DNA from 2 places in the Streptomyces sp. NRRL S-1813 genome. Region 2 is predicted to be linked to the other one. Evidence: predicted binding sites of a transcription regulator. Region 2 holds the regulator's gene; the other holds the start of a gene.
The links. Region 2 encodes HspR, which represses chaperone genes until heat shock. Its sites were predicted from a motif close to TTGAGNNNNNNNNNCTCAA; they were not measured.
Positions count from the first base shown of each region.

Region 1 (8,945 bases), on a different contig from region 2:
GCGTTCGCCAGGTCACCGAACTCGTCACGGCGCTCCGAGCGGACCCGGCGGCTGTAGTTGCCGTGCGCCATCGAGCGGGTGACATCCGTCATCTCGTCGAGCGGAGCGGTCAGGCTGTTGGCCACGAACTGGGTGATCAGCAGCGAGGCGATGATCGAGAAGATCGTGATCACCCGCAGCTCGGTCGCCGAGTGCATGGCGACGAACACCAGCAGCGTGGTGATGATCACCGAGACGCTGACCAGCGCCCCGAGCGCGGCCTTCACCGAGCGGTACGGGTCCAGCGGGCGCAGGCCCTCCCAGACCCGCTGCCACAGTGCCTTCGCGGGCGTCCGCCACCACCGCCGCGTCATGCGGCCGGGGTCTCCAGGGCGTAGCCGACACCATGGACCGTACGGATGCGCTCGGCGCCGATCTTGCGGCGCAGCGCCTTGATGTGGCTGTCGACCGTACGGGTCCCGGAGGCGTCCGCCCAGTCCCACACCTCGGCCAGCAGCTGCTCACGGGAGAGCACCGCGCGCGGGGTGTTCGCCAGGCAGACCAGCAGATCGAACTCGGTGGGGGTCAGATGGACGTCCGAGCCGCGCACCCGCACCCGGCGCTGGGCGTGGTCGATCTCCAGCTCGCCCAGCCGCAGAATGCCGGTGCGCGGGGTGTGCGCGGCCAGCGCGGCGCGCTCGACCCGGCGCAGCAGCACATGCACCCGGGCGGCCAGCTCCCGCATCGAGAACGGCTTGGTCATGTAGTCGTCCGCGCCGACGCCGAGGCCGACCAGCATGTCGGTCTCGTCGTCCCGGGCGGTGAGCATCATCACCGGCACCGGCCGCTGGGCCTGGACCCGGCGGCACACCTCCAGGCCGTCGAAGCCCGGCAGCATCACATCGAGGACCAGCAGATCCGGCTGCCAGGCCTCGGCGGTCTCCACCGCGGCCGGGCCGTCGGTGGCCGTCTGCACCTGGAAGCCCTCGGCGCGTAGCCGGGCCGCGATGGCCTCGACGATCGTCGGGTCGTCCTCCACGACCAGTACCCGGCGCTGGGCGCCCGGCGTGGCGGCGGTGCCGCCCTGCGTTGTCTGAGTCTGGTCCATCGCCCGCCCCTGCATCCCCTGCGTGGTCGCGTATTGCTGGGCAGCAGCGTACGGGCATGGTGTGACTGTCGGCTACGCGCCCTTCCGCGCAAGATGGACCACGTCAGGGACGCCTCGGACAACGGGGATCTCTTCCGTATGTACCCCGTTGAAACCGGCATTTCGCAGTGCTTCCTCGAATGCCGGCGAGGGCTGCGCGGACCAGACGGCGAGCACTCCGCCGGGTGTCAGACGGTCACGGCAGGCGGCGAGTCCGGTGGGGGAGTAGAGGCTGTCGTTGTCCTCGGTGACGGTCCAGTCGGGGCCGTTGTCGATGTCCAGGCACAGGGCGTCGTAGGCGACTTGGCCCGCGTCCGTCCGCAGGTGCGCGACCAGGTCGGTGTGCAGGATCTCGCTGCGCGGATCGGCCAGCGCGGCCGCCGAGACCGCCGACAGCGGGCCCGTGCGGTGCCAGTCGATGACGGCTTCCTCGCGCTCGACGACGACGATCCGGCCCCAGCGCGGCTGCCCGGCCGCTCGGGCCAGCGAGAAGCCGACGCCGAGGCCCCCGATCAGTACGGAAGGCCGTGCGCGGCCGGGCGGCAGCGCGGCCAGCGCGGCGTCGACCAGCAGCCGTTCGGAGCGGCCGTCGGAGGTGTCCATCAGGAAGCAGCCGTTGGCGATGATCTCGTAGACCACGGGCGCGCCGGGGGTCCCGGAGCCGTCCGTTCCCGGGCCTTCGAGGGGTCCGCCCCGTTGTCGCAGCACCACCTCGCCGTACGGGCCCTCGCGGCGGTCGAGCGTGCGCGGGGCCTCGGAGAGCCCGGTCGTTGCCTGCGTCGGAGTAACGGGAGCCATGGCGTCATGGTGGCCAATACGGGCCGTGCCGGTCCAACGCTTTGGGCAGGATTCCGCTGCCGGTGGCACGGACGTGTCTCCTGTGACGACGGTTGCCTGGTGTGAGGGATGTCACTCACACAGCTTCTTCATGGGTTGAGCATGCAGGGTGGTCCGGAACGTAGGGCGAGGCAGAGGAATCACGGCCGGGGGGACGGGCGTGGCTGACCGGATGTGCCATGGACGGAAGGGGTCTCGGACAAGTGAGCTGGCTGGGAACCGCCGAGAAGGGACGGGCCGGCCGTGCGCCGTCCGTCATACCGGGGCCGGGTAACGGGACGGGCGCGGTGCCGGACCTGCTGCCGGGGATTCCGCGGCCGCGTGAGCCCCGGCAGGCCGGGGGTGTCGCGGCGGAGGCGGTGCCCAGAGGCCCTCGGATGTCCCCCCGGGTGCGGCCGTGGCGGCTGCTGCCCACTCCCGCCGGCACCCCCTTCACCTTCGGCTACGCCCTCCTTCTCGTGGCCACCTCGCTCGTCACCGAGTACGCCGACCCGGCACTGGTCTCCGAACTGCTCCAGGGCTCCAGTACGGACGTCGTCCATCTCGCCCAGGCCCCGCTGCTGGTGCTGGTCGCCAGCGCCCTGTGGATCGCGGGCGGCATGACCTCCGCGTACGCCATCGGCTTTCTCTTCGTCCTGACGGCGCTGGAACGGCGGATCGGCGGGCTGTGGACCGCCGCCGTCTTCTTCGGCGGCCATGCGCTGGCGACCCTCGCCACCGAACTGCCCGTCGCCTTCTCGGTCGCCGCAGGACGGCTGCCGGAGAGCTCGCTGCACCGCCTCGACTACGGCATCAGCTTCGGCGTGATGACCTGCATCGGAGCCCTTGCGGGCCTGCTGCCGGCCTGGTTGCGCTGGCCGCTGCTGGCCGGCGCCGGCTACCTGGCCGTGACCGATCTGCTCGCCTACGTCGACCCGGTGACCGACTGGGGCCATCTGCTCTCGCTCGCCCTGGGCGCGGCGAGCTGGCCGCTGCTGCGCCACTGGCGCGCCCGCCGTGCCCGCCCCGCCCCGCTCCTGGGCGACCTGGGCCACCCGGCGCTGCGGGGCGTGCGGACCTACTGAGCGTTCCGGGGCCGCGCGCCTACGGCCGGACGGTCGCCCGGTATGTATGGGCGACGGCGTAGGCGCAGCCGCCCAGCAGCGCCACACCGGACAGCACGCCGCTGACGAACGGCACCCAGGCCACGGCGGAGGTCGCCGCCATGCCCAGCCCGATCACGCCGAGCGCGGTCAGCGCGACGCCGGGGACGGCGATGCTGCGCCGCTTCCAGACCGCCATCAGTGCGACGAAGTGCAGGCCGACGATCAGCGCGATCCAGGCCACGGCGGTCTCCTGCGGGGCGCCCGCCGCCCGCAGCGCGAGATTGCCGCCGATCAGCAGCACCACCTCGGCCCCTACGACGAACGCGAACCGCCCCCGGAACCAGTCGGCTTGCGGACCCTCGGCGTCCGCCTCGGCGGGCCGGCCGTGGCGCCCGGCCCGCAGCGCGAGCGCCAGCAGCCCGGCGAAGGTGAGCACCGCGAGCACCCGCAGGGCGATACCGACGCCGGGATTCAGCGGGTCGTGCGCGTTGGCGACCACGAAGATCGTCCCGAAGAGAGCGCCGATGAAAACTCCGGACATCCGCTGCAACATGCCGTGAAGGTAGCAGTCATGACGAGGCGTGAGGGGGGAAGCGGCAGGGCTTTTCCGCCCGGCTCGCCGGACCGCGTCGCGCCGCTGTCCGAGCCATATCGGCACGCCGTCCCCCTCGTCCGCCGCCGCGCGGAAGAACGGCCGCAGCAGCTCGTCATGCCCGCTCACGCAGTCCAGGGGCTCGCCCCGCTCCCAGACGACCGTCGGGTGCACCTCCGCCTCGGCGAGGTCTTCCGGGCCGACGCTGCCGTCAGGCGTTCACCGGAGATCTCCGCCGGCGCCCCGCCAGGGATTACGGGACAGCCCTCAGGGGCGGGCACTGACAACTCCCGGCGCCCGACGGCCCGATGCCCTCCCGCGGCGAGCGGATCCGGCCAGGGGCGGGGGGGCCTCGGCCGCCTGGGAGAATGGGGGCTCGTTCCGAGTGCGGCCTGGTGCGGTGCTCGCCGGCCGCAGGAGTGCACGCATCTTGTCCTCAGACCGCAAGCAATCGATTCCGGACACCGTCGATCTCGGGCTCCAGTCCGACTGCGGCAGCTGTTTCGGGCTCTGCTGTGTCGCGCTGCCGTTCGCGGCCTCGGCGGACTTCGCGCTCGACAAGGATGCCGGGCGCCCCTGCCCGAACCTTCGGACGGACTTCCGCTGCGGCATCCACAGCGACCTCCGCACGCGGGGCTTCCCCGGCTGCACCGTCTTCGACTGCTTCGGCGCCGGACAGAAGGTCTCCCAGGTCACCTTCGGCGGACAGGACTGGCGGCAGGCCCCGGGGACCGCCCGGCAGATGTTCGACGTCTTTCCCGTCATGCGGCAGCTGCACGAACTCCTCTGGTACCTGGCCGAGGCGCTGACCCTGCCGGCGGCCCGCCCGGTGCACGCCGACCTGCGCACCGCGCTGGAGAAGACCGAGCGCTTCACCCGCGGCAGCGCCCAGGAGCTCACGGAACTCGACGTTCCGGCCCACCGGGGCGAGGTCAACGCCCTGCTGCTGCGCACCAGCGAACTCGTACGGGCCGCGGTGCCGGGCCGCAAGAAGGAGCGGCGGGGCGCCGATCTCATGGGGGCCCGCCTCAAGGGCGCCGGCCTCCGGGGCGCCAACCTCCGCGGGGCCTGCCTCATCGCCGCCGACCTCAAGGGCGCCGATCTGCGCACGGCGGACCTGATCGGTGCCGATCTGCGGGACGCGGACCTGCGCGGCGCCGACCTCACCGGCGCCCTCTTCCTCACCCAGTCACAGCTCAACGCGGCCAAGGGCGACGCCGCCACCAGGCTGCCGGAGGCCCTGTCCCGACCCGCCCACTGGTAGCGCCGCCTTCGCTCGCTGCCAGCCGATCGCTGACAGCGAACGCACGTGGGGGAACATCTTCCGGCCCGGCTGCATTGAGTGGGTAAAGCTCAACTTGTTTGCCGAAGGGGAGATCATGGCTTCGACGTCCACATCGCTCACTCTGCCCGTGCTGCCCCTCGATGACGAGGTCGTGCTCCCCGGCATGGTGGTGCCCCTGGACCTGTCCGACACGGACGTCCGGGCCGCGGTGGAGGCCGCGCAGGCCGCCGCCACCACGGGTAACAAGCCGCGGGTGCTGCTCGTTCCCCGCGTCGACGGGACGTACGCCGGTATCGGCACGCTAGGGCGGATCGAGCAGGTCGGGCGGCTGTCCGACGGCGACCCCGGGGCGCTGATCCGGGGCCTGGGCCGGGTACGGATCGGTTCCGGCACGACCGGGCCCGGTGCCGCGCTCTGGGTGGAGGGCACGACCGTCGAGGAGACGGTCCCCGATCCGCTGCCCGGCGCGGTGGCCGAACTCGTCACGGAGTACAAGGCGCTGGCCACCAGCTGGCTGCGCAAGCGGGGTGCCTGGCAGGTCGTCGACCGCGTCCAGCAGATCGAGGACGTACCGACGCTGGCCGACAACTCCGGCTACTCGCCGTTCCTGACCACCGAACAGAAGGTCCAGCTGCTGGAGACCGTCGACCCGGTCGCCCGGCTGAAGGCCGCCACCGAGGCGCTGCGCGAGCACCTCGCCGAGCAGGATGTCGCCGAATCCATCGCCAAGGACGTCCAGGAAGGCGTCGACAAGCAGCAGCGGGAGTTCCTGCTGCGGCGGCAGCTGGAGGCGGTCCGCAAGGAACTCGCCGGGCTCAACGGCGATCCGGAGGACGAGGGCGACGACTACCGCGCCCGGGTCGAGGCCGCCGATCTGCCCGAGGACGTCCGCAAGGCCGCCCTCAAGGAGGTCGACAAGCTGGAGCGGTCCAGCGACCAGAACCCCGAGGGCTCCTGGATCCGCACCTGGCTGGACACCGTCCTGGAACTGCCGTGGAACGAACGGACCGAGGACGCCTACGACATCGCCGGCGCCAAGGAGATCCTGGACGCCGACCACTCCGGCCTGGAGGACGTCAAGGAGCGGATCACCGAATACCTGGCCGTCCGCAAGCGGCGGGGCGAGCGCGGGCTCGGCCTGGTCGGCGGCCGCCGCGGGGGAGCCGTGCTGGCGCTCGTCGGACCGCCCGGTGTCGGCAAGACCTCGCTCGGTGAGTCCGTCGCGCGGGCCATGGGACGCAAGTTCGTCCGCGTCGCGCTCGGCGGCGTCCGGGACGAGGCGGAGATCCGCGGCCACCGCCGGACGTACGTCGGCGCGCTGCCCGGCCGGATCGTCCGGGCCGTCAAGGAGGCCGGGTCGATGAACCCGGTGGTGCTGCTCGACGAGATCGACAAGGTGGGCTCCGACTTCCGGGGCGACCCGGCCGCCGCCCTCCTGGAGGTCCTGGACCCGGCGCAGAACCACACCTTCCGCGACCACTACCTGGAGGTCGAACTCGACCTCAGCGATGTGGTCTTCCTGGCCACCGCCAACGTCCTCGAAGCCATCCCCGAGCCGCTGCTCGACCGGATGGAGCTGGTCCGGCTGGACGGCTACACCGAGGACGAGAAGGTCGTCATCGCCCGGGACCACCTGCTGCCGCGCCAGCTGGAGCGGGCCGGTCTGGAGCCCGGCGAGGTGACCCTGGAAGACGACGCGCTGCGCAGGCTGGCGGGCGAGTACACCCGCGAGGCGGGCGTACGGAATCTGGAGCGTGCGGTCGCCAGGCTGCTGCGCAAGGTCGCCGCACAGCACGAACTGGGGCAGCAGGAGCTGCCGTTCACGGTCGGTGCGGAGCAGCTGCGCCCGCTGATCGGGCGGCCGCACCACACCCCCGAGTCGGCGCAGGATCCGGCCGAGCGGCGCACCGCGGTGCCCGGTGTGGTCACCGGCCTCGCGGTCACCGGCGCCGGCGGCGATGTGCTCTACGTGGAGGCCTCGCTCGCCGATCCGGAGACCGGGGCGTCCGGGCTCCGGCTGACCGGCCAGCTCGGCGACGTCATGAAGGAGTCCGCACACATCGCGCTGTCCTTCCTGCGCTCGCACGGCGCGGAACTGGAACTTCCGGTCGCCGACCTGAAGGAGCGCGGAGTGCATCTGCACGTACCGGCGGGCGCCGTCCCCAAGGACGGGCCGAGCGCGGGCGTGACGATGACGACGGCACTGGCCTCGCTGCTGTCGGGCCGCCAGGTCCGGCCGGACGTGGCGATGACCGGCGAGGTCTCGCTGACCGGGCGGGTGCTGCCGATCGGCGGCGTCAAGCAGAAGCTGCTGGCGGCACACCGGGCGGGGATCACCACAGTGGTCATCCCCCAGCGCAATGAACCGGACCTGGACGATGTGCCGGCCGAGATCCTCGAAGCCCTGGAGGTCCACCCCGTCGCGGATGTCCGCCAGGTGCTGGAGCTGGCGCTGACCCCGGCGTCGAACGGGGCCGCTCCCGAGGTACCGGTCGCGGCGTGAGGGCAACGGCGGCCGGTCCGGCTCCCGCAGAGGGGCCGGGCCGGCCGCCGCGTGGCAGAGGCGACTTCGAAGACAGCCCCTAGCCGTTGGCGAGCGCCCGCAGGCGGTCCATCGCGCCGTTGAAGCGGTTGTGGTCACCGACCGTCGGGCCGGTCGAGGTGTACTGCCAGATGGTGTGGAAGCCCCAGCCGGCCGGGAGTTCGCCGGCCGAGGAGCCGTAGCGCGGTATCCACAGCGGGTTGACGGAGCCGAAGGCGGCGGAGTTGCCGGTGCACTGCTTCCACCAGCTCGTGGAGGTGTAGAGGACGGCATCCCGGCCGGTACGGGCCTTGTAGGTGGCGAACCAGTCCTTCATCCAGTTGACCAGCCCCGCCGCGCTCAGCCCGTAACAGGTCGCCCCGTAGGGGTTGTACTCCATGTCGAGTGCGCCGGGCAGGGTCCTGCCGTCCTTGGACCAGCCGCCGCCGTGGTCGACGAAGTACCTGGCCTGGGCGGCACCGCTGGAGGTGTTGGGCGTGGCGAAGTGGTACGCGCCGCGGATCATCCCTGCGCTGTACGAGCCGTTGTACTGCTGCGCGAAGTACGGGTTGGTGTAGCTGGTGGACTCCGTCGCCTTCACATAGGCGAAGCGGACGCCGCTGTTCCAGAGTGTCGGCCAGGCCACATTGCCGTTGTGACTGCTGACGTCCACGCCCTCGACGGACGCGGCGAGCGAGGACGCCGGCGGTGCGATGCCGGCCGCGGTGCCTTCGTGCCGGGCGATCTGGGAACCGGCCCAGTCCTGGCCGGGGTGGCTGGGCTCCGGTGCGTACCGCGTGGCCGCGGCGCCGGCGGTGCCCGCCAGCCCGAGGAGGAGGGAGAGGACCGCGAGAAGGACCCCGGCCACGCTCGCGAGTGAGCGTGCGGGTCGGTGGGGGGAGCCGGATCTGAGCACGGACATACGTGCCTCCGAAGATCTCGGTGGATGACCTGAGGGGGGAGGAGCTGACGGCATGACGCAGGCGTGTGGGCACGGAAGTGCGACGTGCATGACGCGCGGCGGAACTGCTGACAGCGGGGGCCGCTTGGTATGGCCATGCCAGAAATGACGATACGCGCGTAGAACGACGTGACAAAAGAGGGTCACGGGGCTGCCGTTGGTCTAATCCTGCGAAATACTGGCCGAGCTGCGGCTTCGGCCGCCGATGGCGGAAACTTTCAGGTGAGGGAAAGCGGGAATGGGCGCTGACGTGCACGACACCGGAGCCGACGGTTCGACGGCGGACGGCGAACCGATTGGTGTGGACCACGTATTTCTCGCCCTGGAACGCGAATTGGCGGTATTTCTCCGCCGGGCCCGTGCCTCTTCCGGCGAATTGGCACGAGAGGTGCATCCCGATCTGGAGCCCGCCGCATACGGCCTCCTCGTCCGGCTGGCCGACGCCGGCACCCAGCGGGCCACCGCCCTCGCCGGCTTCTTCGGCGTCGGCAAGGCCACGATGAGCCGTCAGCTGCACGCCCTGGAGAAGCTCGGACTC
Region 1 covers NZ_JOHB01000001.1:666,076-675,020, forward strand. Annotated here, with positions in the region: gene IF67_RS0103085 (ATP-binding protein) at 1-353, opposite strand, end outside; gene IF67_RS0103090 (response regulator transcription factor) at 350-1,087, opposite strand; gene IF67_RS0103095 (spermidine synthase) at 1,160-1,924, opposite strand; gene IF67_RS0103100 (rhomboid-like protein) at 2,167-3,027, shown strand; gene IF67_RS0103105 (hypothetical protein) at 3,047-3,601, opposite strand; gene IF67_RS0103110 (pentapeptide repeat-containing protein) at 4,071-4,904, shown strand; gene lon (endopeptidase La) at 5,020-7,428, shown strand; gene IF67_RS0103120 (lysozyme) at 7,508-8,368, opposite strand; gene IF67_RS0103125 (MarR family winged helix-turn-helix transcriptional regulator) at 8,646-8,945, shown strand, end outside.
Region 1: lon (endopeptidase La) is a predicted target of HspR. The motif match lies at 4,979-4,997, and genes of this name have one in related genera.

Region 2 (8,945 bases):
GCCCGCCGCTCCCCCGTCCCGCCGCCTCCCCGTCCCGCCGGGCACACCGTCCCCTGGCCGAAAACGGACCCTTCCGCTCCGCCGTGGGCCGTCCACCTGGTACTCAGGAGCGACGGGAACCGAACAGCTCCGTGCAAGGGCGGACGGCATCGGGCCTGCCCCAGGCAAAAGACGGCAGCTGGAGGCCGCATGGCGTCGGCATTGCACATCGTGACGACCGTTCCGCGCCGGCCGCCCCCCACCCGGCCGCGCCCGCATGCCGAGCTCTGTCCGCGCTGCGGCGGCCAACTGGCCGTCAACCAGGACGGCTGGAAGATCTGCCACGCCTGCGGTTACGCTTCGCCGCCCGGTACAGCCCCTCCTCCACGGGCCACCCACGGGGGTATCGTCGCCCCCACAGTCGCCACGCCCCGGAGGGCACGATGAACTCGGTCCGAGTGACGGCGATCGCCTGCCTGATGCCGCTGTCCGAGCTGGACGAGGATCCGTTCCTGGTCGATGACCGCAGCCAGCACGACATGTGCAAACAGTGGGCGGCAGCCCGTGACTACCACCTGACCTGCCGGCTCAGCCTGCACCACCTGCGCGCCGATCACAGCGCACTGTGGCGCGATGTCGAGGACGGCCTGGTCGATGTGTTCGTGACGCCCAACCGCCGGGCCCTGGAGAACGCCATCGACGGCACCGCCGAGTTCACCGCGCGGTGCGCCGCGGCCGGGGTGCGCCTGGAGACCGCCGACCTCGACGAGCCGGTCTACACCCTGGCGATGAAGTCGCATGTGCACCGGCGCCTGTCGATGCCGACGGCGGGGTACAGCGGCTGCTGAGCGGGCGCGGGCCGTGCGCAGGCGGATGCCCGCAGACGGAGGCCGCAGGACGACAGCCGCAGGAGGACACCGGAAGACGCGCGGGGCAGGGAACAGCACGCAGAGACGCGACAAGGGCCGGGTTTCCCCGGCCCTTTGCCACGTCACGCGCCGGGTGCTCGCGCCCCGGGACGGCCGTTCACTCCGGCCGCTTGGGCCGCCACACCACCAGCGCGCTGCCCTGCTGCACATCCTGATACGGCACCAGATCGCGCCGGTAGGAGGCGTGCACCGCCGCCTCCCGCTGCTGCATCGCGCTGGCCGCGCCCTCCAGGGCGCCCTGGAGCTCGATGACCCGCTGCTGAAGGGCCGCGACCTGGTTCTCCAGCTCGATGATGCGCTTGATGCCGGCGAGGTTGATGCCCTCGTCCTGGGACAACTGCTGCACCGTACGGAGCAGTTCGATGTCCCGGGCCGAATAGCGGCGGCCCCGCCCGGCCGTGCGGTCGGGCGAGACCAGCCCGAGCCGGTCGTACTGACGAAGGGTCTGCGGATGCAGGCCGGAGAGCTGAGCCGCGACGGAGATGACGTACACCGGCGACTCATCGGTCAGTTGATAGGGGTTACGACGCTGCCCGCCCCGGCTGTCCATCTCAAGCTCCCTTCGCGGCCTGGAACAGCTCTGCCCGCGGGTCCGGGCCCGCGGTCGCCTCGCGATAGGACTCCAGCGAGTCCTTCGCCTTGTCGCTGAGGTCGCTGGGGACCAGCACCTCTATGGTGACCAGCAGATCACCGCGGGTGCCGTCCTTGCGGGTGGCACCCTTGCCCCGGGCGCGCATGGTGCGCCCGTTGGGGGTGCCGGCCGGCAGCTTCAGCGTCACCGGCGGACCGCCCAGGGTCGGTACCTTCACCTCGCCGCCGAGGGCGGCCTCCGGGAAGGTGACCGGCACCGTGACGGTGAGGTTGTCGCCCTTGCGGCCGAAGACCGGGTGGGCGTCGACATGCACGACCACATACAGATCGCCGGCCGGACCGCCCTGCTCGCCCGGGGCGCCCTTGCCGCGCAGCCGGATGCGCTGCCCGTCGGAGACGCCCGCGGGGATACGGACCTGCATCGTGCGGGCGCTGGTGGCGCGACCACTGCCCTTGCAGACCTCACAGGGGTCCTGGGCGATCAGGCCCCGGCCCTTGCAGTCGGCGCACGGGTCGGTCAGCGAGAAGCCGCCGCCCGCGCCCCGGCTGACCTGGCCGGTGCCGACACAGGTCGGGCAGACCCGGGGCGTACCGTTTTTGTCGCCGGTGCCCGAACACGCCTTGCACGGCGCCTGGCTGGACATCCGCAGCGGGACCGTGGCCCCGTCGACCGCCTCGGTGAAGCTGAGCGTCACCTCGGACTCGATGTCCTGGCCGCGGCGTGCGTGGGTACGCGTACCGGCGCCGCCACGGTTGAACAGACCGCCGAAGACGTCCCCCAGGCCGCCGCCGAAGCCGCCGCCCCCGCCACTCTGACCGGGCGCGCCTCCGAAGAGGTCGCCCAGGTCGAAGTTGAAGGAGCCGCCGCCACCGGCGGGACCCGGCCGGTAGCCGCCGTTGCCGAACAGCGTGCGCGCCTCGTCGTACTCCTTGCGGCGCTTGCTGTCCCCCAGGATGTCGTTCGCCTCGGAGATCTCCTTGAAGCGCTCCTCGGCCTTGGCGTCGCCCTTGTTGGCATCCGGGTGGAACTCGCGGGCGAGCTTCCGGTACGCCTTTTTGATCTCCGCTTCGGTGGCGTCCTTCGGGACGCCGAGGACCTTGTAATAGTCCTTCTCGACGAAGTCCTTGGTGCTCATCCCCGACGTCCCTCCTCCCGCGCGGATTTTCTGTTTGCCCTCACGTCAGCCCTCGTCCGGGCCACCGCTCTCCTCGTCCGAAGCCTTCACGTCCTCGTCGGAGGTGGACTTGGCGCCCTGCGCGCCCGGCTGCGGTTCGGCGACGGCGACCCGCGCGGGGCGGATCGTTCGCTCACCGATGCGATACCCGGGCTGAAGGATCGCCACGCACGTCGTCTCGGTGACATCCGGTGCGTACGAATGCATCAGCGCCTCGTGGATCGTCGGGTCGAAGGGCTCGCCCTCCTTGCCGAACTGCTGGAGACCCAGCTTGGCGACCACGGTCTCCAGCGATTCGGCCACCGACTTGAAGCCGCCGACCAGTTCGCCGTGTTCACGCGCACGGCCGACGTCGTCGAGCGTGGGAAGGAGCTCGGACAGGAGGTTCGCCGCGGCGATCTCCTTGACCGTGACCCGGTCCCGCTCCACCCGACGGCGGTAGTTCTGGTACTCCGCCTGGAGCCGCTGGAGGTCCGCCGTGCGCTCGTTGAGCGCGGTGCGTACCTGGTCCAGCTGCGCCTGGAGCGCTATGTCCGTTACGTCCCCGGCCGGGGCCGAGCCCGCCTTGTCGGCGGACTCGGCCTGCGCCGCGTCTTCGGGAGCGGCGTCGGAAGGGACGTCGGGCTTCTCGTCGAAGCCCGGGGTCTCCTCCGTCACGCGGCACCATCCTTCTTCGGCTTCTCGTCGTCGACGATCTCGGCGTCCACGACGTCATCGGCGGCGTCCTGGGCCTGCTCACCGGCAGCGGCGCCCTCGGCACCGCCGGCGGCCTGCGCGCCCTGGGCGTCGGCGTACATGGCCTGACCCAGCTTCTGGGAGACGGCCGCGACCTTCTCGGTGGCGGTGCGGATCTCGGCCGAGTCCTCGCCCTTGAGCTTCTCCTTCAGCTCACTGACGGCTTCCTCGACCTCGGTCTTCACGTCACCGGGGACCTTGTCCTCGTTGTCCTTGAGGAACTTCTCCGTCTGGTAGACGAGCTGCTCGCCCTGGTTACGGGACTCGGCGGCCTCGCGGCGGGCGTGGTCCTCGTCCGCGTACTTCTCGGCCTCCTGGCGCATCCGGTCGACCTCGTCCTTCGGCAGCGAGGAGCCGCCTCATGATGCCGCCCTTGGTCTCGATACCGAGGGACAGCGGGGTGACGTCCAGCAGGAGGACGTCCTTGACCTCACCCTTGAGCACACCGGCCTGGAGGGTGGCGCCGATGGCGACGACCTCGTCCGGGTTGACGCCCTTGTTGGCGTCCTTGCCGCCGGTCAGCTCCTTGACGAGCTCGGCGACGGCGGGCATACGGGTGGAGCCGCCGACCAGGACCACGTGGTCGATCTCGGACAGGTTGATACCCGCGTCCTTGATCACGTTGTGGAACGGGGTCTTGCAGCGGTCCAGGAGGTCCGAGGTGAGCTGCTGGAACTGCGAGCGCGTGAGCTTCTCGTCCAGGTGCAGCGGGCCCTCGGCGGAGGCGGTGATGTAGGGAAGGTTGATCGTCGTCTCCGTGGAGGACGACAGCTCGATCTTCGCCTTCTCCGCGGCCTCGCGCAGGCGCTGGAGCGCCATCTTGTCCTTGGCGAGGTCCACGCCGTGGCCGTTCTGGAACTGCTTGACCAGGTAGTCGACGACGCGCTGGTCCCAGTCGTCACCACCGAGGTGGTTGTCACCGTTGGTGGCCTTCACCTCGACGACGCCGTCGCCGATCTCCAGCAGCGAGACGTCGAAGGTGCCGCCACCGAGGTCGAAGACCAGAATGGTCTGGTCGTCCTTCTCCAGGCCGTAGGCCAGGGCGGCCGCGGTGGGCTCGTTGACGATACGCAGGACGTTGAGGCCCGCGATCTCACCGGCCTCCTTGGTGGCCTGGCGCTCGGAGTCGTTGAAGTAGGCCGGAACGGTGATGACCGCGTCGACGACCTTCTCGCCCAGATATGCCTCGGCGTCGCGCTTGAGCTTCTGCAGGATGAAGGCGCTCATCTGCTGCGGGTTGAAGCCCTTGCCGTCGATGTCGATCTTCCAGTCGGTGCCCATGTGGCGCTTGACCGACCGGATGGTCCTGTCGACGTTGGTGACCGCCTGGCGCTTGGCGACCTCGCCGACCAGCACCTCGCCGTTCTTGGCGAAGGCGACAACGGACGGCGTGGTCCTGGCGCCCTCGGCGTTGGTGATGACGGTGGGCTCACCGCCTTCGAGAACACTGACGACGGAGTTCGTCGTGCCCAGGTCGATGCCGACCGCACGTGCCATTTCAATTCCTCCAGCTGACTTGAGTGGAACAGGCTCAACAGTGCAGCACGGAAGAAATCCTGTCAACAGACCTGAGTCGAGTGCGCTCAAGTTTTATATCGCCCTTACCGTCACCAGGGTTCCATCCCCCAGACGCGGAGGGCTTACCCAGGGTTGCCTTCGCGACGCAGATCACCGGCCGGGCGGCTTCATGGGGCGGAGGAGAATGGGTAACCTCAGCGGCAGACCCAAAAAGTTACCGCTTAGTAGTTCCCACCGTTTTCCGCTCTCGCAGGTACGAGGAGCCTCCCATGCAACTCGCCGCGATCATCGTGTCGCTGGTGCTCATCGCGGTCGCCGTGGCGCTGTTCGGCCGCGCCCTCCTGCAGATCTACCGCCAGATGCGGCTGGGCCAGCCGGTGCCCGCAGGCACCCGGACCGACGCTCCCGCCCAACGGACCGTCACGGTGGCCAAGGAGTTCCTCGGCCACACTCGCATGAACCGCTGGGGCGTCGTCGGCGTGGCGCACTGGTTCGTGGCGGTGGGCTTCCTCACCCTGCTGCTGACGATCGTCAACGCCATCGGCCAGCTCTTCCAGGCCGACTGGCTGATCCCGGTGATCGGCGACTGGCTGCCGTGGGAGATGTTCGTCGAGGCGATGGGCACGATGACGACCGTGGGCATCATCGCCCTGATCGTCATCCGGCAGCTGAACCGTCCCGGCGGCGCGGGCCGCAAGTCCCGCTTCGCGGGCTCCAACACCGGCCAGGCGTACTTCGTCGAGACCGTCATCCTCATCGTCGGCATCTGCATCGTGACGCTGCACGCCCTGGAGGGCGCCCAGCACGGCGTCGACCACTACGAGCCCGCGTACTTCGTCTCGTACCCCCTGGTCGTGGCCTTCAAGGGCATGAGCCTCGGCACGGTGCAGAACCTGACCTACCTCTTCGCGGGCATCAAGATCGCGACGTCCTTCATCTGGATGATCACGGTCTCGCTCAAGACCGACATGGGTGTGGCCTGGCACCGCTTCCTCGCCTTCCCCAACATCTGGTTCAAGCGCGAGGCGGACGGCGACGTCGCCCTCGGCGCCCTTCAGCCGATGACCACCCAGGGCAAGCCGATCGACTTCGAGGACCCGGGCGAGGACGACCAGTTCGGCGTCTCCCAGATCGAGCACTTCTCCTGGAAGGGCCTGCTCGACTTCTCCACCTGCACCGAGTGCGGCCGCTGCCAGTCGCAGTGCCCCGCCTGGAACACCGGCAAGCCGCTCTCCCCGAAGCTCCTGATCATGTCGCTGCGCGACCACGCGCACGCCAAGGCGCCGTACCTGCTCGCGGGCGGCGGCAAGGACGAAGAGGGCAACGAGAAGGCGACCGCCGAGCAGCTCGCCGACGTCCCCGCGTCCGCGCTGGCCGAGGCCGAGCGCCCGCTGATCGGCACCCTCGAAGAGAACGGCGTCATCGACCCGGACGTCCTGTGGTCCTGCACCACCTGCGGCGCCTGTGTCGAGCAGTGCCCGGTCGACATCGAGCACATCGACCACATCGTCGACATGCGCCGCTACCAGGTCATGATCGAGTCCTCGTTCCCGTCCGAGGCGGGCACGATGCTCAAGAACCTGGAGAAGAAGGGCAACCCCTGGGGCCTGGCCAAGAAGCAGCGCCTGGCGTGGACCAAGGAGGTCGACTTCGAGGTTCCGGTCGTCGGCCAGGACGTCGAGGACCTCACCGAGGTCGAGTACCTCTACTGGGTCGGCTGCGCCGGCGCCCTGGAGGACCGCGCCAAGAAGACCACCAAGGCCTTCGCCGAGCTGCTGCACATCGCGGGCGTGAAGTTCGCGATCATGGGCGGCGACGAGAAGTGCACCGGTGACTCGCCGCGCCGTCTGGGCAACGAGTTCCTCTTCCAGCAGCTCGGCGCCGAGAACGTCGCGACGCTCAACGCCGCCTTCGGCGAGTCCCTCAACGAGGAGGGCGGGGTGGACGAGTCGACCAGGAAGCCGAAGGCGTCGAAGAAGATCGTCGCGACCTGCCCGCACTGCTTCAACACGATCGCGAACGAGTACCCCCAGCTGGGCGGCGAGTACGAGGTCATCCACCACACCCAGCTGCTCCAGCACCTGGTGGACGAGGGCAAGCTCACCCCCGTCACCCCGGTAGAGGGCCTGATCACCTACCACGACCCCTGCTACCTGGGCCGCCACAACAAGGTCTACACCCCGCCGCGCGAGATCATCGCCAAGGTGCCGGGCCTGCGGAACGAGGAGATGCACCGCCACAAGGAGCGCGGCTTCTGCTGTGGCGCCGGCGGTGCCCGCATGTGGATGGAAGAGCGCATCGGCAAGCGCATCAACAACGAGCGCGTCGACGAGGCGCTGTCGCTGAACCCCGACATCGTCTCGACGGCCTGCCCCTTCTGCCTGGTCATGCTGACCGACTCGGTCAACGGCAAGAAGAACGACGGCAAGGCGAAGGAATCCGTCCAGGTCGTCGACGTGGCCCAGCTGCTGCTGGACTCCGTCAGGACCCCCGCCGACCCGGCGGCCGACGAGGCGCCGGAAGACGCGCCGGAGCCGGAGCCGGTGAAGTAACGGCGCGGACAAGCGCGTTGGCCGAGGGCCGGTCCCTGTTCCGTACGGGGGCCGGCCCTCGGCGTGCCGGGCAGCGGGTGCGGCGGGCATTGCGGGGCGGCAGGCCCCCGGGGAGCATCGGGGGCCGCGGAGGACGAGACGACAACAGCGGCACGGGTGGGGTGGGCGGTATGCACAGACGGATCGTCACGGCAGCAGGGCTCGGACTGATCGTCCTTCTCAGCTCCTCCTGCGGTCTGCTCTCCCCCTCCGGCGACGCACCCCGCGCCGCCCCGCACCGCACCTCGTCACTCCCTGCCGCGCGCCCCGTACCCCTCGGCCAAGGCAGCAAGGCCGCCGGTGACTTCAACGGCGACGGCCACCCCGATCTGGTCCTCGACAGCCTGCTCGCCCGCGGCCAGGACGACGACCCGGGCATCGGCATCGTCTACGGCTCCGCACACGGACTCGCCCCGGCCACCCGGGGGTTGCTCACCCCGGCCCGGAACGCCGCCCGCACCCGGACGGCCGTCCCCGCCGCCTTCGACGCCGAGACCGTCTGCGATCTCGACCGGGACGGCTTCAGCGACCTCGTCGTCACCACCGACCCGCCCTACGACGGCGTGGGCCGCCCGCCCGTCCCCGTACAGCTCCTCTTCGGCTCGCCCCGGGGCCTCGGCTCCGCCCGCGCCGTCAGGCTCCGCCTCCCCGACCGGGCGCGCTTCGGCAACGAGTGGCCCGACCAGCCGGTCTGCGGTGACTTCGACGGCGATGGCGCGCCCGACCTGGCCGTCACCGCCTCCGGCCCCCGGATCAGCTATCTGCGGGGCCCGTTCACCCGCACCGGCGCCCCCGAGGCGGCCGGCGCCCCCCTCGGCATCCCCGGAACCGCCCTGGCCGCCACCGCGCCCCTCGCGCCCTCGTCCGACATCGACCACGACGGCGCCGACGACCTCCTCGTACGCTCCGCCGGCCCCGGCCGCCGCGCCCGCAGCCGCCTCGCCCTCGGCGGCCCCCGGGGCCCGCTCCGCGCCGGCCCGGCCGTCTACCCGCCCGGCTACGCCACGGCCTTCGGCCGCTTCGCCGGGCCCGGCCGGGGGGTGACGTCCGTCACCGCCGACACCGACGGTCTGCTGTCCGTCGGCGGCCGCCCCGGCAGGATCCGTACGGGCACGGGCCAGGTCCCCACCCTCGCGGCCGGCGATGTGCACCACGACGGCTACCCGGATCTCGTCCTCGGCGGCACCCGCCCGGCCCTGCTGAGTGGCACCGCACACGGGCTGTCCGCCACCCCCCGCCGCCTCCCCGTGCCCCGTCTCCCCGGCGCCGGCCGCCCGTACTCCACGGTTCTCGCCCTCGCCGACTTCGACGGTGACCGCCGGGCCGACCTCGTCCTCCTCACCCGGCGCGGCCGCACCCACGACCGGGTGACGGTCCTCACCGGCGGCCCCTCGGGCCTCGCCGCCCAACCCGCCCTCTCCTTCACC
Region 2 covers NZ_JOHB01000020.1:32,252-41,196, reverse strand. Annotated here, with positions in the region: gene IF67_RS0124865 (hypothetical protein) at 423-827, shown strand; gene IF67_RS0124860 (heat shock protein transcriptional repressor HspR) at 1,006-1,458, opposite strand; gene dnaJ (molecular chaperone DnaJ) at 1,460-2,635, opposite strand; gene grpE (nucleotide exchange factor GrpE) at 2,681-3,331, opposite strand; partial or broken gene dnaK (molecular chaperone DnaK) at 3,328-4,906, opposite strand; gene IF67_RS0124840 ((Fe-S)-binding protein) at 5,197-7,479, shown strand; gene IF67_RS0124835 (FG-GAP repeat domain-containing protein) at 7,650-8,945, shown strand, end outside.